Regions from separate parts of the Companilactobacillus pabuli genome, predicted to be linked through region 2. Evidence: riboswitches for the same ligand, from Rfam matches in the RefSeq annotation. Region 2 holds a riboswitch; the other holds the start of a gene.
What was found. A riboswitch is a leader RNA that binds a small molecule or an ion and turns the genes downstream of it on or off. The one in region 2 is predicted to bind lysine.

Region 1 (15,880 bases), 1.2 Mb from region 2:
GATAGTTCAGCATTCACTATTTTAATGTGTTTTATAACGCCACGTTTTTTTATCTTGGCATCCTTTACTGAAACATTTTTTATATTATTGTCTTTTATGTCTAGTGCACATAGTATAGAATTGTCTTGGGACATCATTGTTCACTCCTGTTTGATTTGGTTTGGTCGCTTAAATCTTAACACGAGAACAGTGATGTTCTTTTTTTATTTCAAAGAGTATAAAAAAACTGGTATTGATTGTTCATCAATACCAGAAAGTTTAGAACCATTTTTTTGCGTAATATTTAATACATAAGAGCTGAACATTCACGACTTACATACCACAATGTCCATATAAAAGAGGAGACTTGATAATCAAGAGACTATTTCCATGCATGAAATTTTAGATAAGTTTTAACAAAATAATTCAATAATCAAAAATAATTTTATTATTTATTAACGTTCAACACTTTAATTATGAACTATCATAATAATAGAGATAATTGAAGGAGTGACGTGTTACGTTCAATAACAAAAATGGATTGGCTGTTCTATCGGCTTTATTATTGACATTTATTGTTCTCATGCCGTTTACTGCTCAAGTGGTTTTTGCGGACACCGACAGCGATGCTATTAACAATGCGCCGGTTGGTTTGGATATTTCGAAGTATTTTGATGTTGGCAATTTTGAGAAGACATCTACTGAAGATGACAATTATTCGTATCAAACTAATTCGGCCACCATTTACAATAATTCTAGCGATTCATCTGATAAGCATAATGGTCGTGTTTTGGATATGGCTAAGAGTGGTGACGAAAAAAGTGTAGGTGCTGCTTGGTCAAAAATCGGTAGTGGTAGCGACAATTATATTGATATAAATAAGAAACAAACCGTTTCAGTTTGGCTTTATTTTGGTTCTGGAGAAGATACCGATCCTTTGAGCAATGGCGAAGGGATGTCGTTAGTTTTGCAAAATGATTCGCGTGGAACCTCTGCCATGGGAGCTGGGATGCAATCTCTAGGTTCGATGGGAGCCGATACAGCTAAATTGAAAGATATTGGGACTAATCTTTTGGGTAATTGGAGTTGGAGTAAGGACTCTAGTTCTGGCGCTACTACTAATACCCCGGAACAGGCCGCTCAGACTGCAGTTGGTAACAGTATTGCTTTGAACTTCAAAACAGAAGATAACAATTTGATGGGGAGTAAGCTTCAACAGCCTATTCAAATTGGTGAATCTTCAATAGATTACGATAATGTCATACATACCGGTGGAAAGAAATATTTGTACTACACATTGAATAGTTTTGATACACCTAAAGGTACAGACACTCCACCTGCTACTTTTCCAGCCTATAATGATTTGTTGAATGTTGATTTTGACAATTATATTCCTTCATTAAAATTAGGTAATACGGGTAGTTCTTATGGTTTGATCAATTTGACTTATCCTGGCAATTCAGTTTCATACAAGTCATTGGATTTAAACAATATTCGTAACGATGATCAACTAAAGGCCAGCCTTTCAACGATTGGAAATGGTAGCTTGTGGGCTTATATCACAGGTGTTTCCAATAAAGGTAAGGCTTTGTCAACTTATCAAGCAGCACCAACTCAGACTCACTTGATTGACGGTGACGATGAAAATGGTAATCCAATTTATTGGCATCATTTGACCTTTACTTGGAATCCAGCTGAAAATGGCAATCCGGCTACGATTAGTTATGACTACAATGACAAATATCCTGACGGAACTGCTAATACAGGTCAGAGTGAATATTATGACGAAGTTAAGGAAACTATTCCGGTTGATCCTAGTGAACTTGGTAATCCAACCGATGGACACGTTTATTGGGGCTTGACCGGTGCCAATAATGAAAAAGCCAATTACAGCAAGTTGGCAGTCTTTGAATCAATTCCTGCTTTAGCCACCGCCAAAGTAACATCTTCATTGACTGATAACGATTTGAACAAAACTATCACTGACGATTCAACCGACAATACCGTCAATAATGGTGATAATTTGAGCTTTGATTACAACTTGAAATGGGATGATACTTCACGTGAAAATTGGCAAAATATCGTCTCTGATTTGAATTTGCCAACTGACGTTACATATCGTTCAGCTACGATCACTTATAAAGACGCCAATGGCAATAGTAGTGCACCAATCACAATTTCTGATGCTAAAGGGATGACCAATAGTACTTTGAGTTACACTTTGACAAAAGACCTCGGAACAATCGATGCAAGTACTGGCTACACGAGTGCTGACATCGTTTTAAACGGCACTGCCACTAATTCAACTGGTCAAGAAATTACGGTTTCACCAGCACCAGCTACGTTCAAAGGTGATAATGCGATTGAAACAACAAGTACTCCGCAATTCAAAATTGAAGGCAACAAAGTCCCTGATAAAATTTTGAAATTGACTGTTTCAAAAAATCTAGATTTTCAAGATATTAATTATCAGACAACTAAGAAATACATTGCCAGAAAAAATGATTTCGATTTGACCGTCACAAGTCTCAGATCTCCTTGGAAGCTAGATGTTTCATCAACCGGATTATCAATGGATGGTAAAAAGTTTAACGGTGATTTGGTTTATAAAAAGAATCAAGCAACCACTGAACCATTGACTAGTTCTGATGAATTGATAGCTCAAGACTTGACCTCATACCAAGATAAGACTATTAGTGATCTATCAGCTGGTTGGACGAAAAATACTGGCTTGTTACTAGAACCAAACCAAGACCAAGTATCACCAGCAGGCAAATATCAAGGAACTCTAAATTGGACCTTAGTCAATTCAATTGCAAATTAGGCAAAATAATAGCTCTATAAGAATGTAAATTGCATCCTTATAGAGCTATTTTGATTTTTTATCGTAATTAAGAAATAAAACAACTATCTAGTCGGTAGCAAAAGCCCTGTGATGGCTCAGCCGCCAAATTATTCTTAGCAACTTGTTGCTTAGAATAAGACCAATCTTGAAGACTTTGCCCGAACTTGGGCTTAGCAAAGGCTCCAAGTTGTGTCGGCAGCGTTCCAGCCAATCACAGGGCTTTTGCGGACGACGGCAATATAACACCAATACTACAATGCCTTTTTCTTCTTTTCTTCATCTTGTTTATTCTTGATTTTCTTAACGTAAACCTGATTCAATTGAATCAACAACCAAATATAATCAGGACGCGTTGAAGAAATATCCCAAGGAATAACTTTCAAATTCTCAGGATACTTCTTGCGTTCGATATCCAAAGGCAACACATCCATTGAAGTGATCAACACATCGACATCATCGAAAACATTGCTAGGAACGATCTCAACGAAGTCCAAAGTCCGGATATTTCTCAAAACAACTTCGGCGGTTTGGTTACCAGGATCAATCAAGACTTTGACTTTGATAATATCTTCAGCACGGATAGTGGAGATATAACTAGGCAAAACTTGATATAAGTCTTTAGAAATCAATTCTGCAGCGTTGTAGATTCCAGGGAATTCATTTTGGTCGACGTTAGAGAAGAAGGTGTAGACATCTTTATACAAGTCAGTAAAGTTCTTCTCACTATCTTCATTAGGATACATCGAATCCAAATGCATTAAGGAATAAGGTGCCATAATGTAGTAGAAAACGATGTCACGTGTTACGTAAGTCATGATGTGTTTCAAAGTCTTTTGGTTATGGTAGACCGACATATCATCGTGGTAATGTTCCTTTAAGAAATCTATAAAGTGATAAACGAGTGCATAGAACTTCGGATTGATTCTAGCGTTGGCATTGATTGGTTGCTCAAATGAAGTATCGCTAGGTTGGAAGGCGGTTCTTCTGAAGAGATTGATCAATTTGTTTTCATTATCTAAAGCAACTACTGGCACGATAGGATAATCTTCTTGTGTCAAAATATCTTCGCCTAGACTTTGAGTGCCAAAAACATCGCTATAATATGGTAGTTCGTCGATATAGTGACGTTTGATCAAACGAATTCTAGAAATTGCTAGAAAATATTTTAATTGGAAATGAACGATTGGATTATCGAAGGTAATATCAGTCCGACCGATAATTTGATCGATAGAATTTTCTTGAATCAAACTAAATGGCCATTCTTGCCCGTGATATGTGTACCAATAAACATAGTATGCCATCCAACGGATATTTTTCTCATTACCTTTGATCTCAAGTGTCGAGTTGGAAATCTTGAGACCGAAGTTTTTGAGAAAAGCTCTGAATTTAGACATTCGACGATTTAAAGTGGACTTACTCGTAAAGTGTTCGTCACTGAAACTCTCAAATGACGGATTGGCATTAGTCAAACCATAATTGAAGGCTTGGAAAACGACTGAGTTTTTTACCAAAAATAGTCGGTAAGTATCAATGGAAACTTTTCTGAAGTCGATTGACTCGATTTTCGTATCGCTAGGGTCAATGTCGGGAGCGACGTCAGCTAAATCTTCCAGTAATGCTTGAAAAATATTATATGTTTTTTGGTAGGTGAATTGTAGTCGATTACTAATGTTGCTTAGGTTTACTTCACGAGGAGGTAAAGATTTTATAACAGTTAGCATTTTGTATTTTTCTACGTCTTGCTTAACTAAGAAAATTTGCTCCAACATTTGTCTTCCCCCGGTAACGTTTAATTAAAATAATTTAATAATAAATGAAACACTACTTGCTACTATCTTAACATTTATTTATAATGTTTTGTAATCAGATAGAGGTGCAATCTTTATTATTAGTATTTTGGAGTATGGATAGGGTACTTTGAAAAGATATGAAAGGAAAGTTTGCCGAAATCAATTATCCCTACTTGGTAATTTGATTGGGCTACTGCTTAATAGGTGGTGGACTGTCGATTAAGAGAGTGGAGAACGGCGTTTAGGTTCTGGGCAAAAGCACAGCAGCCTGCCGTTTGTAACTCGTTTCCGCAATATTGCCGGCAAACGGAGACACTCTCTAATTCGTTGAGCTATTGATTAATGGGATAATTATAATCCTTATTGTCGGTAGTTCCTCTGATAATAAGGATTTTTTTTATATCCAAAAAGGGGAATGAAAGATGGAAAATAATGATGTGAATAGGTCGTTGAAGACCCGTCATTTGTCGATGATCGCACTTGGTGGGTCAATTGGAACTGGTTTGTTTGTGGCAAGCGGTTCCTCAATTTCAACAGCTGGTCCTGGAGGTGCCTTGATAGCTTATGTGGCTATTGGTATTATGGTTTACTTCTTAATGACTAGTTTGGGAGAAATGGCAACTTACATGCCAGTTTCCGGCTCATTTGCGACATATGCTACAAAATTTATCGATCCTGCTTTTGGTTTTGCGTTAGGTTGGAATTATTGGTTCAACTGGGCGATTACTTTGGCGGTCGATTTATCCACAATCTCTATAGTTGTAAAATATTGGTTCCCAAGTTGGACCTCGTGGAAGATCAGTTTAACTTTCATGATCGTGCTCTTGGTAATTAACTTTATTTCGGTAAGTTCGTTTGGTGAAACTGAATACTGGTTATCATCAGTCAAGGTTACTGCTGTTATCATTTTCTTGATTGTTGGTGTCTTAAGTATATTAGGAATTTTAGGAAATGAAAACTTTGTTGGGTTGACAAATTATACATATAAAAAAGCACCTTTCGTTGGAGGCGTTCCGGCGATTCTAAGTGTATTCGTTGTTGCCGGGTTCTCCTTCCAAGGTACTGAGTTGATCGGTATCACAGCTGGTGAATCAGCAACTCCTGAAAAGAGTATCCCAAAGGCTATCAAACAAGTCTTTTGGAGAATTTTATTGTTTTACATTTTGTCTATCGCCATTATTGGTGCTTTGATTCCTTATACTAGTCCAAATCTTTTGGGATCAGACGCTGGCGATATTGCTATCAGTCCCTTTACGATTGTCTTCAAGAAAGTTGGTATTCCACTAGCTGCCGGAGTTATGAACGCTGTTATTTTAACTTCAGTAATTTCCGCTGCTAATTCTGGACTATACGCTGCCAGTCGAATGCTCTGGTCAATGAGTAAAAATAATATGGCACCAAAGGTCTTTGAAAAAACTAATGGTCGTGGTGTACCAGTCTTCTCACTTCTACTAACTGCTTTAGTTGGTGGGGCAGCCTTATTCACTAGTTTGTATGGAGATTCCTTCTATGAACTCTTGGTTGCAGCCAGTGGTTTGACCGGATTTATCGCTTGGATTGGGATTGCCTTTTCTCATTATCGTTTCAGAAAAGCATACTTATTCAAGGGCTACAGTCTAGATGACTTGAAGTATAAGGCTAAGTGGTTCCCATTTGGACCAATTCTAGCTATCATCCTAGGTATCATTATTATTATTGGACAAGATGTGCGTTCGATGGTTGATTTCAATATTGGTCGTCTCTTGATCAGTTATAGTGGTTTGATTATTTTGTTCATGTGTTGGGCTTACTACAAGATCAAGCATAAGACGAAGTTCTTGAAGCTAGAAGATATCGATGTCGAAGCTACTAAAAATGGTGGTCATTACTAGTTGATATTTATAACATTTTAAATTATGATTAACAATGAATATAAAGCTAAGAGAGTGCCTACTCACAAACCTTTCAGAGAGACGATGGTCGGTGAAAATCGTCAAGGTTTTATTCCAGCATTCTGGCAACGGGTAATTCCGTTCGGGTTGATCCGATAAAATCTGAAAGTGCAGGGTATTGTTATACTCTGAAACTGGGTGGTACCGCGAATGGTCGATTCGTCCCTTTATTGGGATGTTTCGACCTTTTTTTATATTAGAGAGCGGAACAAGGACGATTAGCCCTTGTGTAGCTCGTTTCCGCTATATTGCAGGAAACAGTTACCTAGGCTAATCGTGCAAGTTCACAAATAATGGAGGATGAATTTATGTTAGACATTAAGCTAATCAGAAAAGATCCTGAATGGATCAAAAACAAATTAGCTTCACGTGGCGTTACAAGTGAAGAAATCGACGAATTACTTTCATACGATGAAAAACGTCGTGAGTTGTTAGTTAAGACAGAAACTTTGAAGGAAGAAAGAAACAAGGTTTCTCAAGGAATTGCTAACAAGAAACGCAACAAAGAAGACGCTAGTGACGAAATCGCTGCTATGAAAAAAGTCGGTGGCGATATCAAGAAGATCGATGCTGACCTTGAAGAAACACAAAACAAGATGAACTACATCTTAGTTCGTCTACCCAACATCCCTGATGATTCTGTTCCCGTTGGTCCTGATGAAAGTACTAACGTTGAAATCAGAAAAGTCGGTGCCGTTCCTAAAGAAAACTTCAAACCAAGACACCACTGGGATATCGGTGAAGAACTGGGAATTTTAGACTTCGAACAAGCTACTAAAGTTTCAGGTTCACGTTTTGTTTACTACATTGGTATGGGTGCTAGACTTGAACGTGCTGTTTACAACTTCATGTTGGATCAACACCAAAAAGAAGGCTATACAGAAGTAATCCCTCCATACTTGGTTAACAACAACGCCATGTTTGGTACTAGTCAATTCCCTAAGTTTACCGAAGATGTCTACACAGTTATGGTTGATGAAAACCCATTGACTTTGATTCCTACAGCCGAAGTTCCTTTGACAAACTACTTTGCTGACAAGATTTTGGACGAAAAAGATTTGCCAAAATATGTTACAGCTTTGACACCTTGTTTCCGTTCTGAAGCAGGTTCTGCCGGTCGTGATACTCGTGGATTGATCCGTATGCACCAATTTAACAAGGTTGAAATGGTTAAGGTTACAAAACCTGAAGAATCATACAACGAACTAGAAAAATTGACTGCTAATGCTGAAAATATCCTAAAACAATTAGGACTTCCATACCACGTAATCGTTCTTTCAAGTGGGGATGCAAGTTTCAGTTCTGCTAAGACTTATGATCTTGAAGTTTGGATGCCTGCTCAAGACAAGTACCGTGAAGTTTCAAGTTGTTCAAACTGTCTAGACTTCCAAGCTCGTCGTGCTCACATCAGATATCGTGACGAAAATGGTAAGACAAAACTAGCTCACACATTGAATGGTTCAGGACTTGCTGCTGGTCGTACAGTTGCCGCTATTTTGGAAAACTACCAAAATGAAGACGGTTCTGTAACAATTCCAGACGTTTTAGTGCCATATATGGGTGGAGTTACAAAAATTACTAAAGAAAATGCCAAATAGTTATTGACCTGAGGCTTATAAATTGATAAGATTTAATAGTTCTGTTAAAGAGCTATTGAATTATTCCGGATTAGCTCAGTTGGTAGAGCATCTGACTGTTAATCAGGGTGTCGTCAGTTCGAGTCTGACATCCGGAGTTATAAATACTTAGGAAATACCTAGGTGTCTCAATATATTACATCTAGTTCATTGGAATTAGGTGTATTTTTTTTAAGCCGTCTTAGCTCAGTTGGTAGAGCATCGGTATCGTAAACCGGCGGTCACAGGTTCAAATCCTGCAGACGGCATTGATAATTTTAGGAAATACCTCCCATGAAGGGCATCGTTTAGCGGTGTCCTTTTTTAGTGCAAAAAAATAGGAGTGCAATTGCACTCCTAAAAGAGTTTTATTTAATTTGTTTCAAAGCATCAGAAACGGCTTCTTTAATAGCTTTACTTGAAGCAGAAGCACCAGAAATTGTATCAACATCGACCGAATTCTTTTCTACGATTTCTTTTGGCAATTCCTTAACAGCTTTGAGACCGTAATCGTCAGATTCACTTTGTTTCAAAACTTCGATATCTTGAATGTCGTCTTTGCTATTGGCAGTGACACGAACGACGATTTCATTTCCCATACCGGCAGTTGATTTACCGATGTATTGGTTGTCGTTAGTTTCATAGTGTTCTTCGCCAACATCAGATCCTAAGCCCTCTTCGTGAACACTAGCTGAGGTATTAGCGTCGACTTTAACTGACTCAACGTCTTTTTCTTTAGCAGCATTTTCACCGGCAATCTTACCAAAAATCAAGTTTTCAGCAAGGTTACTACCACCGTTGTATTGACGTCCCATCAAACTTCCTAATTCACCACAAGCGTATAGGTGAGGGATGATTTCATCGTTTACATCAACAACTTCTGCGTTGGAATTGTGAACGGGACCACCTTGAGTATTCAATAATCCTTGAACCATAGCTAAACAGTAGTAAGGACCATCATCGAAGGCTGTCAAAGTATCAGCATCACGGTCAAAGGCATAGTCACGTTTGATTTCTGCAAAGTGGTTGAAGTCTTTGATAGTGCTTGCCAACTTGTCAGCATCAACGTTCATTACTTCAGCTAAACTGTTCAAATCATCAGCTTTAACGACTGACTCTAAGAATTCTGGATAAGGAGCGTTTTTATCATTCTTTAATTCGTCGTACTTCTTTTGATCAAAGACAACATAAGGATGACGTTGAGCTAAAGGAACTCTCCAATTGCCGTGATCTTGGATGTGTCCGTGACGGTGGATTTCATTTTCATCGAAGTAACGAGTTCCATCATCACCGACAACAATCAAACTGCCTTGGTGGAATGCAGGCCAGTCGAATGGCAAGAATTGTGAACGTTGACCTTTAGCTGGCTTAGGAGTTAGTCCATGGAAAATGCCATAAGATTCATAATTGTTCATGTTATAAAGTTTAGCACCGACTTCACTAGCCATTGTGACACCGATACCTTTGTTATAAAGGGAACCGATAGGATTTAGACTAGTTTCGCCGAGGTAATTTTCGACCATTTCAGGATTGTTTTCAAAACCACCGGTAGCCATGACGACACCATTGTTGGCTTTGACATTCAAAAGTTTGCCATTACGTTCGATTTGAACACCAACGATAGCCTTTGTTGCTGGATCTTGAATCAAGTGTTTAGCGGGTGTTTGATACAAGACATCAATTTTGTCAGCACGGTCTAAAACTTGTTGACGGAGATTTTTCCAAAGAGCAGAGTCAGCGACACCTTCATGGACAGCGACTAATTCGTGAGTAGCTTGACCACGGAATTCTGGGTATTCGTGAGCCATAAAGTGCAAAGCCTTAGATACTGGTGATTCTGGGTGTTTGCCCATGATAAATGGTTTAACACCGAGATAATTTTCTAGGTAATTAGGGATGTCATAGAGTCCTTTGACGAAAGTTTCCATCAAATCCTTGTCATATGACAATGGGAAAGCTAAATCTTCGTAATATTTACGTAAATCATCTAAATTGTCACCTGATGAAATAACTTGACCAGCATAGCGAGTATTGCCACCCTCATGACCCTCTGGAGCTGAGTCAGTAATCAAAACTTTGGCGTTGTTGTCAGCCGCAAATCTAGCAGCACTGGCACCAGCACCACCGAATCCTAAAACGATAACGTCATAAGTTGCGTTCCAATTTAATTTTGAATCCTCAAACATTTCATTCACTCCAATTCCTCTAAATGTTAGGATTAATATAACTCTATTTATGGATATTGTGAATAACTTACCTTTGTCGTAAACGACACAAAAGACTATGATAGAGGGTGTTCACTATCGTAAATTATTTTTTTATGAATTGAGGAAAGTTCAATGGGGCTAATTAACAAGAGCTATTATGCATTGGGAACAGTGATCAACTTGTCAGTGGCAGAACCTAGTGGTGTGGCTGATTTAGAGGCTGGTTACAAGTTGATTCAAAACTTTGAAGATAAGTTGACCGTCAATCGTAACGAGTCAGAAGTCATGTCGATCAATCACAATGCCGGTATCAAGCCAGTTCAGGTGCCAGAAGATACGTATGATTTAATCAAACGAGCTGTTTTAGTCAGTCGCAAACATCTAGGCTTTAATGTAGCAATCGGACCTTTAGTCAAATTGTGGAAAATTGGTTTTAAGGGTGCCAACAAGCCTTGTGACAAAGATATCAAGCAACGCTTACAAATTATCGACCCTGAAAAAATAATCCTCGACGACGCCAATATGAGCGTATTTTTGCAAGAAAAAGGTATGGAGATCGACCTTGGTGGTATTGCCAAAGGTTATATTGCTGACGAGATCAAAAAGCTTTGGCAAAAACGTGGTGTTCAGACGGGAATTATTGATTTGGGTGGTAATGTTTTGTTAGTCGGCGACAGTTTGCATGAGGACAAGTTATGGAATATCGGTATTCAAAATCCCATTAAGCCGCGAGATGTCTCCTTAGGTGTCGTGCATATTCCTGAAAAATCAATTGGTACGTCTGGTATTTATGAACGCAAGTTAGTAATTGATGGTCATGAATATCACCACATGTTTGATTCAAAAACTGGCTATCCAATCAAAAATAACCTTGCTAGTGTGACAATTATTAGTGACAAGTCGATTGACGGTGAAATTTGGTCAACGATTGGCTTTTATCAAGGTATAAAACGTGGTATGGCTTTGATTGAAGCACAAAAGGGAATTGAAGCTGTCTTTATTACGAAGGACTTAGAGACCTTTGTTACTAGCGGATTGAAAGATATTTTTAAGAAAATATAACTATACTATATGAAAACAATCACATAATTATATTGCTTTACCTAGTGAAACATTTTACAATTAACATGACAATAAAATAGAAGTGGGATGATTAATGATGAATAAATTTATCGCTATTGTGGGATCAAATTCCCAAAAATCAACCAACCGTGAATTATTGAAGTATATGAAGAGACATTTCCAAGATTACGCTGAAATTGAATTAGTTGAAATCAAGGATTTGCCAATCTTTAAGAAGAGTGCAGATAAGTATGTGCCACAATTGGCCAAAGACATCGCTAAGAAAATTGAGGATGCTGACGGTGTCATTATTGCTACTCCTGAATACGATCACTCTGTAACGGCTGTTTTGTCGAGTGCCTTAGCTTGGCTATCATATGGAATCCATCCATTTGTCGACAAGCCCGTTATGATTACCGGTGCTTCTTATGGATCTCTTGGGTCATCACGTGCCCAAGCTCAATTACGTCAAATCCTTGATTCGCCAGAATTAAAAGCTAGAATTATGCCTAGTTCAGAGTTCCTTTTGGCACATTCATTACAAGCCTTTGATGATGAGGGCAATTTGAAGGATAAAGATGTTGTTAAAGAATTAGACGGTCTCTTCCAAGACTTTCTTCAATTCGTTAATATTTCAAAACAATTGAATAATGCAGAAGACGCTACAAAGCAAAAAGCTGCTACATTCTCATGGGACAAAGACTAGGAGGGATAGTATGAAATTAGTTGGAATTGCTGGATCAATCGCTGATCAATCATATAATCGTACATTATTAAACTTTATCGCCAAACATTTTACAGGACTAATCGACGTCGATGTCTTGGATATCAATGAAGTACCAATGTTCAACCAAGATGATGACCAAACAAATAGCCCCGTTATTCAAAATCTTTGCAAGAAAATTTCAGCTGCTGATGGTGTTATCATTGCTACTCCTGAACACAATCACACTGTTCCTGCAGCCTTGAAGAACGTTATCGAATGGCTATCTTATGAAGTACATCCTTTCGACGGCAAACCCGTTATGATTGTCGGAGCTTCATACCATACTCAAGGGTCATCACGTGCCCAATTACATTTGAGACAAATTCTTGAAGCACCTGGTGTTAATGCGGTTGTCTTGCCTGGTAATGAATTTTTGCTAGGTGACGTTAAAACTGCTTTTGACGAAAATGGTGACTTGAAGGATCAAAGAACAGTTGATTTCTTACAAACTACTTTGCAAAACTTTATCAAATTTGCCAAAGTTATCAACTTGATTAGTCAATCAAACGGCTATCAAGACGAAGACCTTTCTGCTAAAAAAGGAACTGACACAACTATTCAAGGTATCGACATGAACGACGATGACTGGTTGGACAAAGCTGCTAAGAAAGTCAATGCCGTTGAAGGTGGCACTTATGTCAAATTAGACAGTGGTTTGTTGACAGTTGATCAATTGAACTACTTCTTAAAGACTATGCCAGTTGAATTGACTTACGTTGATGAAAATAATCAATTTATTTATTACAACAAAGTTGGCAAAGCTGAAGATATGTTAGCTAAACGTGTTCCTGCTCAAGTCGGAGATGCTTTAGATAAGGTTCACCCTAATATCGAACGCGTTATGAAACACGTTAAACAAGTTATCTATGACTTGAGAAGTGGTAAGACTGATTTAGTTTCAATGCCAGTACCTGGTGGTGACGAAAATCATCACGTAATGCACTATTACAAAGCAATGCATGATGAAAATGACAATTACAAAGGTGTTAACGAATGGGCTGTTGATATCAAACCAATCGTTGACCAATACTTACAACAAACTGGTCAAAAACTAGTCCCAGATCCAAACGCTAAGTTGGATGCTACATCTGGTGCTTCGAAAGATGAAAGTAAATCAGCAGTTGATGCAAACTCTGGCGCTTCAGAATCAGCTGAAGAACCTGCTGTTAAACCTGAAGTAGAAGTAGACGCTACATCTAGTGCTTCTAAAAATTAGATATTGAATATTGTTAATAAAAATCCCGTTAGAATGTAATTTGTTTACAATCTAACGGGATTTTTGTATTGGCGCATGAAATAATTACGATAAAATTAAGTATATGGAATCTAGTCGGTAGCAAAAGCCCTGTGATGGCTCAGCCGCCAAATTATTCTAAGCAACTTGTTGCTTAGAATAAGACCAATCTTGAAGACTTTGCCCGAACTTGGGCTTAGCAAAGGCTCCAAGTTGTGTCGGCAGCGTTCCAGCCAATCACAGGGCTTTTGCGGACGACGGCAGTTTATCACAAAACAGACCTAATATGTTTAACCACATATGTTCAATATATCCGTCTTCGTAATGTTTAAACAAAATCTAATAGAATAAATCAAGAATTGTCATTCGAATAAAAAACGCAAAAAAAACAGCTCGTCTTGGGGGGACGGGCTTGTTTTTTCTGCATTACCAGTAGTGTCAGGGACAAAGTTATGAATGCTTGTGAGGGTTCCATATTTGTCAAATAGAGAGGGATTTGTAATTAATTAATGAAAGCATTCAAAGTAAATTATTGTAATGGGAAACGCATTTGAGGGGGAGAACAAGTTGATTGAGGGGGGCAACTTGTTCTGAATGCGAATGAGTTTTATGGCTACGATATGAGGATGTATCGCAACCTTCTTTGGTTAAAAAAGAAGAATTGCATTTCATATCTTTGCCCCTTTCACAGTTAATAATATAGCATATATGTTTAAACATGTACATTCATTTTTAGAAAAAATAATTTTTTGATTTTGGATAAATAAATATGTAAATAACATGTTATTATATTTAATTCATTGTGGATTTTTTCACGATGTATAGACCATTTTTTTGATATAATGAATTACCCATAAAAATTCTTGTATGATCTATTAGAAAAAAAGAGCAAAAAAAAACAGCTCATCTGGGGGGACGGGCTTGTTTTTTTGTTACACCTAATGTGTAACGGCATTACCAGTAGTGTCAGAGATAAAGGTATGAATGCTTATGAGGTTTCCATATTTGTCAAATAGAGAGGGATTTGTAATTAATTAATGAAAGCATTCAAAGTAAATTATTGTAATGGGATAACGCATTTGAGGGGAGGATAAAGTTGATTGAGGGGGGCAACTTTATCCTGAATGCGAGTAAGCTATTCGGTTACGATATGAGGATGTATCGCAACCTTTAGAGTTAAAAAAGGAAGGAATTGCATTGATCATATCTCTATCTCTTTCACGGTTATAATATAACACATATGTTTAAACAATTAAATTCATTTTAGAAAAAAATAATTATTTGTTTTTAGTTTCACAAATACTTCAATTTATGTGATTATAATGTTAAGTTTATTTTTTCGTTTTGAGAGGATTTAAACGACACTTTGACGTTTTATGGGGCGTAAGTGAGGTGGTTTATACTTTTAATTAGATTTATTTATATTCTATATATATTTTTTAATATAGTATGTAAACGCTTTAATCATGTTAAAATATTAACTATAATGATATTAAATCGTAAAAGGTGGTAATTATTATGAAGGTAAGTATCGTAGGTTGTACACATGCAGGAACTTTTTCAGCAATGAATATTTTGAAGGAACATCCAGATTGGGAAGTTTCCGTTTTTGAAAGAAATGATAATCTTTCTTTCCTATCATGTGGAATCGCACTTTGGGTAAGTGACCGTGTTTCAGATCCTAACAAGATGTTTTATGCTAGTCCCGAAGCTTTGACAGAACTTGGTGCACACATGCACATGCAACATGATGTTACAAATATTGACTTCGATAATAAGAAATTAGCCGTTAAAAATCTAGTTAGTGGGGAAACTTTCGAGCAAGATTATGATAAGTTGGTCATTACTACTGGCTCAGCTCCAGTTATCCCTCCAATTCCAGGTATTGATTCAAGCCGCGTAATGCTTTGCAAGAATTGGACTAATGCCAATGAATTGAAAGAAAATGCTAAAGACATCAAGAGTGCTATCGTTATTGGTGCTGGTTACATCGGTGCTGAACTAGCTGAAGGTTATGCAACTCTTGGTAAAGAAACTACTTTGATTGATGCTTTACCACACGTTTTAGGTAAGAACCTTGACCCTAACATGTCTGCTGTTGCCGAAAAAGATTATCTCGACAATGGTGTAAAACTTGGCATGGGCGAAAAAGTTCAGTCATTTGAAGAAACAGATCATAGTGTAATTGTAAAAACTGATAAAAATACTTATGAAGCTGATATTGCTGTTATGTGTGTTGGCTTCCGTCCTAATACAAAGATGTTCGCTGACGAATTTGAAACTTTGCCAAACGGTGCTTTGATTGTGGATAAATACATGCACACAAGTAAAGAAGACGTCTTCTCAGCTGGTGATGCAGCATCTGTTCACTACAATCCAACAGGCGACAACCAATATATTCCTTTGGCAACTAATTCAGTTCGTCAAGGTATCTTGGTTGGTAAGAATAT
Region 2 (15,880 bases):
GATTTTGCATAAGCATTTTTGGACTAATTATCGTGATCATATAGGTTATAAGACGATTGCAACTCACAAAGAAGCCTGGATTAACGGTGCAATGAAGCTAATTTCAGAAAAAAAGCAAAAAAATTCAACTTTTTTGTAAAAAGGGGTTGCGCACCTCTATTCTAATTGGTAATATATATCTTGTTGTTGCGACAGAGCAACGGCGTCAACGGATTCAAGCCTTACAGCTTATCCAAGACGTCAAAAATTATTTTAAAAAAGTGCTTGACTTGCTCTTGCATCTTCGATAAGATAATTAAGTTGTCTGTTAGACATCACCTAACAAATTATCATTTGCTTGATGATTTGTTAGAAAAATTATTTTAAAAAGTTCTTGACATTAACTTGTAAGCTTGATAAAATAATTAAGTCGCTGATGAGCGTAAGCGCTTAATCAGCTGGTAGACCTTTGAAAACTGAACAAAGTTTTAACACTAAATTGTGTAGGCCAACATTTATTTGTTGGATTTACAACGAAGTCAATTCGCTAGTATAATTTTTTATGAGTCACAAACTTTTAATATGAGAGTTTGATCCTGGCTCAGGACGAACGCTGGCGGCATGCCTAATACATGCAAGTCGAACGAACCATCCTGAAGATTGAAGCTTGCTTCATGATTCAGATTTTGGTGAGTGGCGGACGGGTGAGTAACACGTGGGTAACCTGCCCAAAAGTGGGGGATAACATTTGGAAACAAGTGCTAATACCGCATAACAACTACTTTCACATGATCGTAGCTTGAAAGATGGCTCTGCTATCGCTTTTGGATGGACCCGCGGCGTATTAGCTAGTTGGTGAGGTAATGGCTCACCAAGGCAATGATACGTAGCCGACCTGAGAGGGTAATCGGCCACATTGGGACTGAGACACGGCCCAAACTCCTACGGGAGGCAGCAGTAGGGAATCTTCCACAATGGGCGAAAGCCTGATGGAGCAATGCCGCGTGAGTGAAGAAGGTTTTCGGATCGTAAAACTCTGTTGTTGAAGAAGAACATGCGTGAGAGTAACTGTTCACGTACTGACGGTATTCAACCAGAAAGCCACGGCTAACTACGTGCCAGCAGCCGCGGTAATACGTAGGTGGCAAGCGTTGTCCGGATTTATTGGGCGTAAAGAGAATGTAGGCGGTTTATTAAGTTTGAAGTGAAAGCCCTCGGCTCAACCGAGGAAGTGCTTCGAAAACTGGTAAACTTGAGTGCAGAAGAGGAAAGTGGAACTCCATGTGTAGCGGTGGAATGCGTAGATATATGGAAGAACACCAGTGGCGAAGGCGGCTTTCTGGTCTGTAACTGACGCTGAGATTCGAAAGCATGGGTAGCAAACAGGATTAGATACCCTGGTAGTCCATGCCGTAAACGATGAGTGCTAAGTGTTGGAGGGTTTCCGCCCTTCAGTGCTGCAGCTAACGCATTAAGCACTCCGCCTGGGGAGTACGACCGCAAGGTTGAAACTCAAAGGAATTGACGGGGGCCCGCACAAGCGGTGGAGCATGTGGTTTAATTCGAAGCAACGCGAAGAACCTTACCAGGTCTTGACATACCATGAAAAGCTAAGAGATTAGTCTTTCCCTTCGGGGACATGGATACAGGTGGTGCATGGTTGTCGTCAGCTCGTGTCGTGAGATGTTGGGTTAAGTCCCGCAACGAGCGCAACCCTTATTATCAGTTGCCAGCATTCAGTTGGGCACTCTGGTGAGACTGCCGGTGACAAACCGGAGGAAGGTGGGGACGACGTCAAATCATCATGCCCCTTATGACCTGGGCTACACACGTGCTACAATGGTCGGTACAACGTGTTGCGAACTCGCGAGGGCAAGCAAATCACTTAAAACCGATCTCAGTTCGGATTGCAGGCTGCAACTCGCCTGCATGAAGCTGGAATCGCTAGTAATCGCGGATCAGCATGCCGCGGTGAATACGTTCCCGGGCCTTGTACACACCGCCCGTCACACCATGAGAGTTTGTAACACCCAAAGTCGGTGGGGTAACCCTTCGGGGAACTAGCCGCCTAAGGTGGGACAAATGATTAGGGTGAAGTCGTAACAAGGTAGCCGTAGGAGAACCTGCGGCTGGATCACCTCCTTTCTAAGGATATGATGCTTAGCATCAACGGAAATACACAACGTTAAAACTTTGTTTAGTTTTGAGGGGTCTACTCTCAAACTCGTACCTTGAAAACTGGATATTAAGAATTAATGATTTAAAGAAACACCGAAAACTGCGCGATAAAAATGGATGTATTTCCATATTTTGTCAAGATTAAGTTATAAAGGGCGCACGGTGGATGCCTAGGCACTAGGAGCCGATGAAGGACGTAACTAACGACGATACGCCTCGGGGAGCTGTAAGTAAGCTTTGATCCGGGGATCTCCGAATGGGGGAACCCAAATATCGTAATGGATATTTACTTGTTTGTGAATACATAGCAATCAAGAGGAACACGCAATGAACTGAAACATCTAAGTAGTTGCAGGAAGAGAAAGAAAATTCGATTCCCTGAGTAGCGGCGAGCGAAACGGGAATAGCCCAAACTATGAAGCTTGCTTCATAGGGTTGTAGGACTGATGTTGTGAGAACAAAAGGTAATGATAGTTGAACAAGTTGGAAAGCTTGGCCAAAGAGAGTGAAAGCCTCGTAAACGAAATCTGACCCACTCCATTCAGTATCCTGAGTACGGCGGAACACGAGAAACTCCGTCGGAATCCGGGAGGACCATCTCCCAAGGCTAAATACTCCCTAGTGACCGATAGTGAACCAGTACCGTGAGGGAAAGGTGAAAAGTACCCCGGAAGGGGAGTGAAATAGATCCTGAAACCGTGTGCCTACAAGTAGTCAAAGTCCGTTTATGGATGATGGCGTGCCTTTTGTAGAATGAACCGGCGAGTTACGTTAACATGCAAGGTTAAGATGAAAAGTCGGAGCCGTAGCGAAAGCGAGTCTGAATAGGGCGACTAAGTATGTTGATGTAGACCCGAAACCAAGTGACCTACCCATGACCAGGTTGAAGATGCGGTAAAACGCATTGGAGGACCGAACCCGTGTATGTTGAAAAATGCTGGGATGAGTTGTGGGTAGCGGTGAAATTCCAAACGAACTTGGAGATAGCTGGTTCTCTCCGAAATAGCTTTAGGGTTAGCCTCGGGGATTAGGATCGTGGAGGTAGAGCACTGTTTGGACTAGGGGCCCGTCTTGGGTTACTGAATTCAGATAAACTCCGAATACCATTGATCTATACCCGGGAGTCAGACGATGAGTGATAAGATCCACCGTCGAAAGGGAAACAGCCCAGATCACCAGTTAAGGTCCCAAAATTCATGCTAAGTGGAAAAGGATGTGGAAACGCATAGACAACTAGGATGTTGGCTTAGAAGCAGCCATTCATTCAAAGAGTGCGTAATAGCTCACTAGTCGAGTGATTCTGCGCCGAAAATGTACCGGGGCTAAGCATGATACCGAAACTGTGGATGTGTCGTAAGACACGTGGTAGGAGAGCGTTGTAATCGCATTGAAGCTGTACCGTGAGGAGCAGTGGAGTGATTAGAAGTGAGAATGCCGGTATGAGTAACGAAAGACCAGTGAGAATCTGGTCGGCCGCAAGACTAAGGTTTCCTGGGGAAGGCTCGTCCTCCCAGGGTTAGTCGGGGCCTAAGATGAGACCGAGAGGTGTAATCGATGGATAACAGGTTGATATTCCTGTACTAGTTTATTTTGTTTGAACGATGGAAGGACGCAGGAGGATGATGTGTGCGCGCTGATGGATATGCGCGTCCAAGCAGTAAGTCTTGATATGAGTCAAATGCTTATATCTTTAAGGACAAGCTGTGATGGGGAGTGAAATTTTAGTAACGAAGCACAATAACTCACACTGCCAAGAAAAGTTTCTAGTTAGAAATAAACTACCCGTACCGCAAACCGACACAGGTAGTCGAGGAGAGTATCCTAAGGTCAGCGAGTGAACTCTCGTTAAGGAACTCGGCAAAATGACCCCGTAACTTCGGGAGAAGGGGTGCTGGTGTAACAGCCAGCCGCAGTGAATAGGCCCAAACAACTGTTTATCAAAAACACAGGTCTATGCTAAATCGTAAGATGACGTATATGGGCTGACGCCTGCCCGGTGCTGGAAGGTTAAGAGGATCAGTTAGCTCTTGCGAAGCTGAGAATTGAAGCCCCAGTAAACGGCGGCCGTAACTATAACGGTCCTAAGGTAGCGAAATTCCTTGTCGGGTAAGTTCCGACCCGCACGAAAGGCGTAATGATTTGGGCACTGTCTCAACGAGAGACTCGGTGAAATTATAATACCCGTGAAGATGCGGGTTACCCGCGACAGGACGGAAAGACCCCATGGAGCTTTACTGTAGCTTGATATTGAGTTTTTGTGTGACATGTACAGGATAGGTAGGAGCCGTTGATTTCGGAACGCTAGTTTCGAAGGAGGCGTTGGTGGGATACTACCCTTGTTATATGAAAGCTCTAACCTACATCGCTCAGCGCGATGAGGGACAGTGTCTGGTGGGCAGTTTGACTGGGGCGGTCGCCTCCTAAAATGTAACGGAGGCGCTCAAAGGTTCGCTCAGAATGGTTGGAAATCATTCGCAGAGTGTAAACGTAAAAGCGAGCTTGACTGCGAGACTGACAAGTCGAGCAGGGACGAAAGTCGGAGTTAGTGATCCGGTGGTACCATATGGAAGGGCCATCGCTCAACGGATAAAAGCTACCCTGGGGATAACAGGCTTATCTCCCCCAAGAGTTCACATCGACGGGGAGGTTTGGCACCTCGATGTCGGCTCATCGCATCCTGGGGCTGTAGTCGGTCCCAAGGGTTGGGCTGTTCGCCCATTAAAGCGGTACGCGAGCTGGGTTCAGAACGTCGTGAGACAGTTCGGTCCCTATCCGTCGCGGGCGTAGGAAATTTGAGAGGAGCTGTCCTTAGTACGAGAGGACCGGGATGGACATACCTCTGGTGTACCAGTTGTGCCGCCAGGCGCATCGCTGGGTAGCTACGTATGGAAGGGATAAACGCTGAAAGCATCTAAGTGTGAAGCCCCCCTCGAGATGAGATTTCCCATTCCTTTATGGAAGTAAGATCCGTTAAAGAATATGACGTAGATAGGCTGCGGGTGGAAGTGTAGCGATACATGGAGCTGAGCAGTACTAATAGATCGAGGACTTAATCGAGTAAGAGTTTACAGCAGTTCGAAGTGTTTTGAATCATTGACTTAATATCTAGTTTTGAAGGTACGAGGCAAAATAGTGTGGTGGCGATAGTGAGAAGGATACACCTGTTCCCATGCCGAACACAGAAGTTAAGCTTCTCCGCGCCGAAAGTAGTTGGTGGGAAACTACCCGCGAGGATAGGGAGCTGCCACGCTGTTTTATTATTCCGGATTAGCTCAGTTGGTAGAGCATCTGACTGTTAATCAGGGTGTCGTCAGTTCGAGTCTGACATCCGGAGTTTTTTTTTACCTTGGAGAGTTGTCCGAGTGGCTGAAGGAGCATGATTGGAAATCATGTATACGGGTATTGACCTGTATCAGGGGTTCAAATCCCCTACTCTCCGTAAGCTTAATGTCTTTGCAGTTGTTGCAGAGACATTTTTTATCGGTTTACTCCAAGGATTACAAACTTATCGATAATTTTTTATAAAATGTATACACTATTATAATGTATATGATATAATTAATACCGTTGAGTTGTTGATATGCGCCCATAGCGCAATTGGATAGAGTGTCTGACTACGAATCAGAAGGTTGTAGGTTCGACTCCTACTGGGCGCACTACTTAAGACTTATGAGATTGATCTCATAAGTCTTTTTTTGTGCAATAAAAAAGAACATCTCGATTGAAGATGTTCTTATAGTTAATCAGAAATGCTATCAACAAAAGCTTGATAGTTTTTTTGTTCTCCAGTTTTAGTAACAGTCAAATTATTTAAATCGTTATTGTGTAGGTCTTGTTCATTTATTTGAATTTCATGAGTAAAAGTCGCATTGCCGATTAAGTGTAATTCACTGAGTTCCTTAATGGAATTTAGATTAACATGAGTTTTAACCATGCCACCTGGGTTGTAAACTGAAATGTCTTGCGTTGGATCGAACCCATTAGAGTGAAGCAAGGCAAAAATCAAACTAGTAGCTGACATGCCAGTTCCACAGGCATTTGTAAAGCCAACACCACGTTCATAGGTTTGAACGAATAGTTTGTTGGTGTCTAATATCTTAGCAAAACTGACATTGACTCCTTCAGGGAAGTAAGGATTAGTGGAGTTTAAAGTCTTTCCTAGAGTTCCTAAATCATCTTCATTGATTTCAGGTACGAAGCTGATTAGATGGGGATTAGGAACAGCTACAGCAGAAAATTTTTGCTTAGGTAAGAATTCTGGGATATTTTGATCGATCATTTCGGGCATTTGTTGATAACTGAAAGGTAGGTCCGTGTTGTTAAAGGATATAGGAGCAATTTCGACACTAAAGGCAGGAACACCTTCATAGAAATCTTCAGCTTTAGAAATGGACAAGGGAGCTTCAAGTGTCTCGACCTTGAATTCATTTAAATGATACTTTTCAGATAGGTAACGGCTAACTGTTCGTAAACCATTGCCACACATTTTAGCTTCGCTGCCGTCAGCATTGATGACACGCATTTTTCCCAGACAATTTTCACTAGTATCGACGACTAATAATCCGTCAGCACCGCCGAGTGTATTTTTGCATAGATTAATAGCTAAAGCTTTTAATTCATCGTCAGGTAAGGGAGTATCTAATAAAGTTTGATCAAGGATGAAAAACTTATTTTCTGAACCATGGACTTTGAGTAATTTTACCAATTTTTTCACCTCATTAATTGAAAAATTTCTTATAAATTTGTCTAACAGCTTCATCTGCATCTGATTCCTGTACACCTAGCATGATGGAGATTCGTGATGCACCTTGGTTGATCATATGGATGGCAATATTGTTGTTAGTTAGTGAATCAATAATTTTGCCGATTGTATTAACATTATGAGCAATGCTTTCGCCGACGACCATGATGATAGCGTAATCGTCGATCCACTCTAAGTAGTCAGGTTGCAAAACTTCTTTGACATCGTGACAAAGGTTGCTGATAGTAGTTTTATCCAATTTGGAACGATCGAAGATAACTGTCAAATCATCAATACCAGAAGGCATGTGCTCGTAAGAAATATTGTACTTATAAAAGAGTTGCAAGAGTTTCAAAGTAAAACCGACTTCTTTATTCAACAAGTAGCGGTGGATATAAAGGGCTGAAAAACGTTTAGAACAAGCAATCCCAGTGATTTCGTTTGAAGGATTGAATAAGAATTGTTCAGGGACGATCAAAGTTCCTTCAGCACTAGGGTTGTTGGTGTTTTTAACATTGACGGGAACTTGTCCTTTGACTGCTGGAATGATAGCTTCATCTTGAAAGACAGAAAAACCCGCATAAGATAGTTCTCGCATTTCTCGATAAGACATCTTCTTGATTGCTTGAGGATGCTTGACAACGTGGTTGTTAGCAACGTAAATGGCATCGACATCAGTAAAGTTCTCGTACAAGTCGGCATGCAAGCCGCGACTCAACATTGCTCCAGTAATATCAGAACCACCACGAGAAAAGGTAAAAATACTGCCGTCTTGACTGTAACCAAAAAATCCTGGGAAAACCAAACGGCTGTCTTCTGGTATATCAAAGTTCTCTAAATTACGATAAGTATCTGGTGAAATATCGGCATCATTGGGTTTTCCATGAACGATGATACCGGCTTTTTTAGGATCGACAAAAATTGATTTAATACCTTGAGCATTTAAAACTTCATTTAACAAAATAGCATTGAGAAATTCACCATGTGCTTTGAATGCTGCCATTAAATGTTCATTATCTGAGAAATCTGTTTTAGCTAAATTGACTAATTTATCTTTTAGAAGTTTTATGACTGAATCATCAAGTTTAAAATAGTCGCTTATTTCGTGATATCTTGAGATAATCTCCTTGATAATATTAGTATGATCTTCGTTTTCGATAACTTCATTAGCGTACTCGATTAACAAATCGGTAACTTTTGTATCGCCATGGTATCGTTTTCCGGGAGCCGAAGTAACGATTACCTTCCGTTCTGAGTCATCTTCAATAATATTGATGACTTTTTCAAATTGTTCTCCGGTTGCGAGGGAACTGCCCCCAAACTTAACGACCTTCATAACTTACACCTCTAAAATTAAATAGTTTTTAATGATGAGTGTATCATTTTTCCCTATTATGACAAGGAAAAAATATTAATTATTAGAAATATGAGAATATTTTTAATATCACTTGACGTATTATGAGTGTTGTTATAATCTTAATACCAACAAAAGAGGTCGCAATCGACATGAGTAAATGAGGGAGCTTCTGTAAAAGCTTTGAACTTATTGAAAGGGGAAGTTGCCGAAGCACTAAATTTTACAGGATTTAGCGAGCTGGGGCGTATTACAAGATGATACGAACTGTCGTGATCAAAAGTCGGTCACGTTGAGCTTATGACAAAATTGATGCAGATTATTTATGGATCTCTTTGTTATTAAGCAAGGAGATCTTTTTTATTTGGTAAAAGGAGCAGTGATTATGATAATAGATGATTTAAAGAGTGAAAATGGCCATTTGATGATTGGCGGCGTTGATAGTGTCGAGTTAGCAAAGAAATATGGAACTCCACTTTATGTTTTTGATATTTCTCAAGTCCGTAGCCAAATAAGAAAATTTAAATCCGCATTTGAAAAGAATAATTTAAAATATCAAATTAGTTATGCTAGCAAAGCTTTTGCTGTTAAAGCTATTTACCAAGTAATGAAACAAGAAGATGTTCATATCGATGTTGTTTCTGGCGGTGAATTGTATACCGCCTTGAGTGCTGGTTTTCCAAGTGAAAAAATCAGTTTCCATGGTAATAACAAATCTTACGATGAATTGTTGATGGCAGTCAAAGAACACGTCGGCGTGATTATGCTGGATAACTTCCACGAAATCGACTTGTTATCACAAATTTTGAAACAAGAAAAAACCACGATTAAAGTAATGTTGCGTTTGACACCAGGAATTTCTGCACACACACACAAATACGACCAAACTGGTCAAACCGATAGTAAATTCGGATTCGATGTTGAATCTGGTCAAGCAAACGAAGCTATGAAATTAGTTTTAGATGATGAGAATATGGAACTTCTTGGTATCCACGCTCATATCGGTTCACAAATCTTTGGTACACAAGGTTTCGTCATGTTAGCTAAGAAGATGATGGAAATTGCCAAGAAATTCCAAACTGAATTTAATTATTGGCCTGAAGTTATCAATCTTGGCGGTGGCTTTGGAATTAGCTATAACGAAGATGATGATCCAATTACCGCCGACGAATTTATTAGACAAATTGCTGATGAATTGAAGAAAACAAGCAACGATATTCCAGAAATTTGGATCGAACCTGGTCGTTCAATTGTTGGACCCGCAGGTTATACGCTTTATACTGTTGGTTCAAGAAAAGATATTCCCAATTTAACTTCTTATTTGTCAGTTGACGGTGGTATGGGTGACAACATCAGGCCGGCTTTATATCAAGCTAAATATGAAGCTGTTATTGCTAATAAGATGGATCAACCAAATGAGCAAACAGTTCACGTAGCTGGAAAATATTGTGAATCAGGTGACATCTTGATTGATCAGCAACAATTGCCTAAAACAAAACCGGGCGATATCTTAGCAATGTTAGATACAGGTGCCTATGGATATTCGATGGCAATGAATTACAATCGCAATCCAAGACCTGCGGTAGTCTTCGTCGAAGATGGTCAAGATAAATTAGTTGTTAAACGAGAAACCTATCAAGATTTGACTAGTTTAGATTTGGATTATTAATTTGGAGGAAAGATTTATGAAAAAAATGAATGCAGAAGAAATCATCAATTATATAGGAAACTCTAAGAAAATTACTCCCGTTAAGGTATATGTTCAAGGGGATGTTTCTAATGTGAATTTTCCTTCAGATGTGAAAGTTTTTAAGAGTAGTGATTTAGCAATTTTGATTGGCGACTATAAAACAATTGAACCAATTTTAAAAGATAATAATTTAACTGATATTTATGTAGAAACAGCTGCTCAAAATTCAGCTGTACCAATGTTAGATATCAAACACATCAATGCTCGAATCGAACCGGGAGCTATCATTCGTGATCAAGTTTCAATCGGTGAAAATGCTGTGATTATGATGGGGGCAGTTATCAATATCGGTGCAGAAATTGGCGACAAGAGCATGATCGATATGGGAGCTGTTCTCGGTGGTCGTGCCATTGTTGGTAAAAATTCTCACATCGGTGCTAATGCTGTTTTGGCCGGTGTCGTTGAACCTGCTTCTGCTCAACCAGTAAGAATTGGTGATAACGTTATCGTTGGTGCTAATGCTGTCGTTCTAGAAGGCGTTCAGGTTGGTGACAATGCAGTCGTCGGTGCTGGTGCCATCGTAACTAAAGATGTTGCTGAAAATGAAGTCGTAGCCGGAGTTCCTGCTAAAGTCCTCAAAGTTAAAGATCAAAAAACAACTGATAAAACTAAAATTGAGAGTACTTTAAGGAAGTTATAATTATGGTTTTAACAGAGGAGCAATTAATTCAAATAAGAAGACATTTGCATACTATTCCTGAGTTATCGATGCAGGAAGTAAAGACACATACCTATCTTCTCGAAGTGATAAAGCAATTTGACCAGACTAATTTGGAAATTAAAGAGCTACCAGAACTACCAACTGCTCTGTTGGTGTTAGTCAAAGGATCAAATCCTAAGCGTAATCTTGGATATCGTTGCGATATGGATGCTTTACCTGTAACTGAAGAAAATGGTTTGGACTATGCTTCAAAAAATCCTGGGGTGATGCATGCTTGTGGCCATGATATTCATATGACAGTTGGATTAGGGATTTTAAATTATTTCAGTGAGCATCAACCGCTTGATAATTTAGTTTTCTTTTTCCAACCAGCTGAAGAAGCTGATAGTGGTGGCAAAGTTGCTTTTGATTTAGGAGCATTCACTGGTGATTTTCACGTTGATGAATTTTATGGTCTTCATGACAATGCTCAATTAAAAACTGGTGTGATAGGTTGTCGCAATGGTACTTTATTTGCTGGAACGACTGAAGTAAATGTCACTATCAAAGGTAAAAGTGGTCATGCTGCTTATCCGCATTTAGCAAATGATGCGGTTGTGATTGCGGCCAACTTTATTCAACAAGTGCAAACGGTGATTTCTCGTAGTATCGATCCAATAAAATGTGGCGTGATTACTTTTGGCAAGATGGAAGCTGGCGTGATTCGTAACGTTATTGCCGGTTCAGCCCGTTTAGAAGGTACGATTAGAGGCTTGACCCAAGATATGATTGAATTTATTCGTCAACGTATCAAAGAAATTGCTAGTGGCTTAGAAAAGTCATTTAATTGTGAAATTTTAGTGGAATACAATCAAGGTGGATATTACCCAGTTGAGAATAATCCTGCTTTGACGAAACGTTTTATTAATTATATGAAGAATAATTCTCAAATTGATTTTGAAGAAACTGAGCCCAAAATGACCGGTGAAGATTTTGGGTATTTGATCAATAAGATTCCTGGAACGATGTTTTGGCTCGGTGTTGATAGTAAAGGTGCACTTCACTCAGCAGATTTCTTGCCCCATGAAGCTGCAATCAAAAAGGGAATTGATGCGATGGTCGGTTTCTTAAATTATCGTATGGATTTGGAGGAAAATTAGATGTTTGAAAATGTTGATTTAATGACAGCGATAATTACGCCGTTTGATGATAATGAAAAAATTGATTTTTCAGCCTTGAAAAAATTGACTGAACATCTACTAGATACAGGCAGTAAGGGTTTTGTCGTTGGTGGTACGACTGGTGAAACGCCAACTTTGACTGAAGCTGAAAAGCTGGAGCTTTATCAAAAATTTGTTGAAATTGTCGATGGACGAGTTCCTATTATTGCCGGTGCTGGTAGTAATAATACTGCTCAAACGATTGATTTTATTAAGAAAATCAGTCAGATTAAGGGAATCGATATGGCTTTGGTCGTGGTGCCTTATTACAACAAACCCAATCAACGTGGGATGAAAGCTCACTTTGAAACGATTGCTAAGAATTCTCCTTTGCCAATTATGATTTATAACATTCCAGGTCGAACCGGCGTTTTAATGGAAAAAGAAACCGTTGTTGAATTGGCTAACAATCCTAATATTCAAGGTGTAAAGCAATGTAATACCATGGAAGATTTGGAGTATATCGTTGAGCACGCTCCAAAAGATTTCAACGTTTACAGTGGTGAGGATGCTCAAGCACTCTTTGCTAAAGTAATTGGTGCCAATGGAGTTGTTTCAGTTGCTTCTCATCTCTATGGAACGGAAATGACTGAGATGTATCAGGCTTTGGACGAAGGCAATTATCAAATTGCTGGTAAAATTCAACGTCAATTAACACCAAAGATGGCTGCATTGTTCATGTATCCTTCACCTTCACCGGTTAAGGCAGCTTTGAATCACGTCGGTTATCAAGTTGGTGGTTGTCGTTTGCCAATCTTAGCTTTGAATGAAGCAGAACAAACTAAATTATTTAAAATTTTAGATCTTTAGGAGTTTTTTATGATAAAAGTTATTATTTCCGGCTTTTCTGGCTCAATGGGTCAAAAAGCCGTCAAAATGGTCAATGATGCAGAAAATTTACAATTAGTAGCTGGATTCAACCCTGTTGTGACTGATTTGAATCCTGAGACTTATGGTCTTGATAAAAATGTGAAAATTTTTAATAAATTGACTGATATTAAAACAGATGCGGATATTTGGATCGATTTTTCCATTCCCAGTGCCGTTTTTGAAAATACAAAATTTGCGATTGAACATGACATTCGTCCGGTAATTGGCACTAGTGGGATGAGTGAAGAGCAGACTGCAAAATTAAAGAAATTGGCTGATCAAAAAGGTTTGGGCGGTATTATTGCTTCTAATTTTGGTTTGTCAGCTGTCTTGATGATGAAATTTGCTCAAGTAGCAGCCAAGTATTTTGAAGAATCAGAAATTGTTGAAAAGCATCACGAAGATAAGATTGATGCGCCTTCAGGAACCGCTTTAAATACTGCTAGATTAATTTATCAAGCTAGAGGTCACGACCAAGTTCAACACAGTTCTGAAGACCCATTGCAGACGCGTGGTGGCGATTATCACGGAACTAAGATTCATGCTTTACGCTTACCAGGTTTTGTCGCTGATGAAGAGGTTATCTTTGGTGGCATTGGCGAAACTTTGACAATTTCTCAAAGTACGACTGATCGTCAATCATTTATGACTGGTGTAAAGTTGGCCATCAATGAAGTAGTTAAATTAGACCACTTAGTAATTGGCCTCGAACAAATTATTTAGAAATTATTTCAAAAAATTACAAAAACTCTAATAATTTATCGAGTTTTGTATTAGAATTAAACTACATTTAATTTTTAAGGAGTGTTGAAGAATGCCAGAATTAGATTCATCAGTAAAAAATGTAGTAAATGAAACGATTGCCCCTATGGGTAGATCAATGATCAGAGAGTTTGCTGAAAAATTTGCAAAAATTCCTGGTCTAGTTAAATTGACACTTGGCGAACCAAATTTTAACGTACCTGAACACGTTAAAACTGCTGCCATTGAAAGTATCAAGGAAAATAAATCTCACTATTCAGACCAAAAAGGTTTCTTAAGTCTTAGAGAAGCCATTTCAGGTTACTTGGATAAACAATTCGATCTTCAATACGATTCTGAATCAGAAGTTGTCGTAACTATTGGTGCTACAGAAGCTATCTTTGATACTTTTGCTGCCATCATTAACCCTGGTGACAAGGTAATTATTCCTACACCAACTTTTGCTCTATACATTCCAATCGTTAAGATCCTTGGTGGAATCCCGGTTCAAGTTGATACAACTGCTGACGGCTTCCAATTGACTGGCAAACATTTAGCTAAGGTTATCGAAGAAGAAGGCGAAGATAAGGTTAAAGCCTTGATGCTAAACTTCCCCGGTAATCCAACTGGTTTTGTTTACTCAAAAGATCAATTGCAAGAACTTGTTGATGTTGTAAAAGATAAGAACATGTACGTTGTTTCCGATGAAATTTATGCTGAATTGACATACAGTCACAAACATTTCTCAATGGCAAAACTCTTGCCAGGCAAGACAATTTTGATTAACGGTCTATCTAAGTCACACGCTATGACTGGTTACCGTATCGGTTACATTGCTGGACCAAAAGATTTCGTTGAACAAGCTAATAAGATGCATGCCTTCACCGTTACTGCTCCTTCTAATCCGGCTCAATTTGCTGCTGAAGAGGCTTTGAAGAATGGTATCGATGATCCAATTGCAATGAAGAAGATTTACCAAGAACGTCGTGATTACTTAGTTGATCAACTAAACGACATGGGTTACGAAACAATCTTGCCAGAAGGTGCTTTCTACACATTCTCCAGGATTCCTGAAAAATTCGGCTTGAGTTCAATCGAATTTGCCGATAAGTTGGCCACTGAAGGTCTCGTTGGTGTAACGCCGGGTGTTGCCTTTGGTAAAGGTGGAGAAGGTCATTTCAGAATTTCTTATGCCGCTTCCATGGAAGACATTCAAGAAGCCATGAAACGTTTGAGAAAGTTCACAGAGAGTTTATAAAAAATATTTAAGGGATGAAGATTTATGAGTGATGAATATACAGTAGCAATTTTGGGTGCCACAGGTGCCGTTGGAACACGTTTAATTCAACAATTAGAACAATCAACTATTCCTGTTTCAAAAGTAAAATTATTAGCATCAAGTCGTTCTGCAGGAAAGGTTTTACAATTTAAGGGCCAAGATGTGACCGTTGAAGAAGCCAAACCCGAATCATTCGATGGTGTCGATTTAGTTTTGGCATCAGCTGGTGGAGCAGTTTCTAAGAAGTTTTTACCAGAAGCTGTCAAACGTGGCGCTGTTTGTGTTGATAATACTAGTGCTTTTAGAATGGAAGAAGATGTTCCATTGGTCGTTCCAGAAGTGAACGAAGCTGCACTTTATAATCATCACGGCATTATCGCCAATCCTAACTGTTCAACTATCCAAATGATGGTTGCTCTAGAACCAATCAGAAAAGCTTTTGGTTTGAAGCAAATTATTGTTTCAACTTACCAAGCTGCCAGTGGTGCTGGTCAAAGTGCTCTAAACGAGTTGTATTCTGAAGCACAAGATTACTTAGATGGTAAAGACATGAAAGCCGATATTTTTCCAACGAAGGGCGATAAGGAGCATTATCCTTTAGCTTTCAACCTCTTACCACAAATCGATGTTTTGGAAGATAATCTTTATTCTCACGAAGAATGGAAAATGATCCATGAAACTAAGAAGATCATGCTAGGTGATATGAATTCACCTAAAATCAAGGTCACAGCAACATGTGTCAGAGTACCAGTGCCAATCAGTCACGGTGAATCAATTTATATTGAAGTTGAAGATAAGTCAGCTACAACTGAACAAATTCAACAATTGATCAAAGATGCCCCAGGAGCTGTCTTACAAGATGACCCTAAGCATCAAGTTTATCCACAACCTATTAATGCAGTTGGTAGTCGTGATACTTTTGTTGGTCGTATCCGTCCAGATTTGGAAAATGATGGAGCTTTCAATATGTGGGTCGTTTCTGACAACTTATTGAAGGGTGCTGCCTGGAATACAGTTCAAATTGCCGAAAGACTAGTTGCTGACGATTTGGTTCATGTAAAATAAATAAAATCAGTATGGAATGCAGAAATAAGTCTGCGTTCCATATTTTTTTTATTATTTCTGTTA

Region 1: linked by a shared signal. The riboswitch ahead of G6534_RS01235 (amino acid permease) and the one ahead of lysA (diaminopimelate decarboxylase) in region 2 are both predicted to bind lysine.

What each region holds. Positions count from the first base shown of each region.
Region 1 is NZ_CP049366.1:248,608-264,487, forward strand. Features, by position in the region: gene G6534_RS01220 (ISL3 family transposase) at 1-137, opposite strand, end outside; gene G6534_RS01225 (hypothetical protein) at 545-2,803, shown strand; gene G6534_RS01230 (helix-turn-helix domain-containing protein) at 3,076-4,593, opposite strand; lysine riboswitch at 4,685-4,860, shown strand; gene G6534_RS01235 (amino acid permease) at 5,037-6,485, shown strand; gene serS (serine--tRNA ligase) at 6,854-8,143, shown strand; tRNA gene G6534_RS01245 (tRNA-Asn) at 8,208-8,280, shown strand; tRNA gene G6534_RS01250 (tRNA-Thr) at 8,358-8,430, shown strand; gene G6534_RS01255 (FAD-binding protein) at 8,530-10,347, opposite strand; gene G6534_RS01260 (FAD:protein FMN transferase) at 10,501-11,430, shown strand; gene G6534_RS01265 (NADPH-dependent FMN reductase) at 11,528-12,136, shown strand; gene G6534_RS01270 (NAD(P)H-dependent oxidoreductase) at 12,147-13,412, shown strand; gene G6534_RS01275 (FAD-dependent oxidoreductase) at 14,949-15,880, shown strand, end outside.
Region 2 is NZ_CP049366.1:1,507,462-1,523,341, reverse strand. Features, by position in the region: gene G6534_RS07405 (CvfD/Ygs/GSP13 family RNA-binding post-transcriptional regulator) at 1-139, shown strand, start outside; rRNA gene G6534_RS07400 (16S ribosomal RNA) at 558-2,124, shown strand; rRNA gene G6534_RS07395 (23S ribosomal RNA) at 2,297-5,214, shown strand; rRNA gene rrf (5S ribosomal RNA) at 5,291-5,407, shown strand; tRNA gene G6534_RS07385 (tRNA-Asn) at 5,419-5,491, shown strand; tRNA gene G6534_RS07380 (tRNA-Ser) at 5,506-5,596, shown strand; tRNA gene G6534_RS07375 (tRNA-Arg) at 5,740-5,813, shown strand; gene dapF (diaminopimelate epimerase) at 5,897-6,862, opposite strand; gene G6534_RS07365 (aspartate kinase) at 6,876-8,234, opposite strand; lysine riboswitch at 8,380-8,560, shown strand; gene lysA (diaminopimelate decarboxylase) at 8,638-9,921, shown strand; gene dapD (2,3,4,5-tetrahydropyridine-2,6-dicarboxylate N-acetyltransferase) at 9,938-10,642, shown strand; gene G6534_RS07350 (N-acetyldiaminopimelate deacetylase) at 10,645-11,802, shown strand; gene dapA (4-hydroxy-tetrahydrodipicolinate synthase) at 11,803-12,672, shown strand; gene dapB (4-hydroxy-tetrahydrodipicolinate reductase) at 12,682-13,455, shown strand; gene G6534_RS07335 (aminotransferase class I/II-fold pyridoxal phosphate-dependent enzyme) at 13,547-14,731, shown strand; gene G6534_RS07330 (aspartate-semialdehyde dehydrogenase) at 14,756-15,817, shown strand.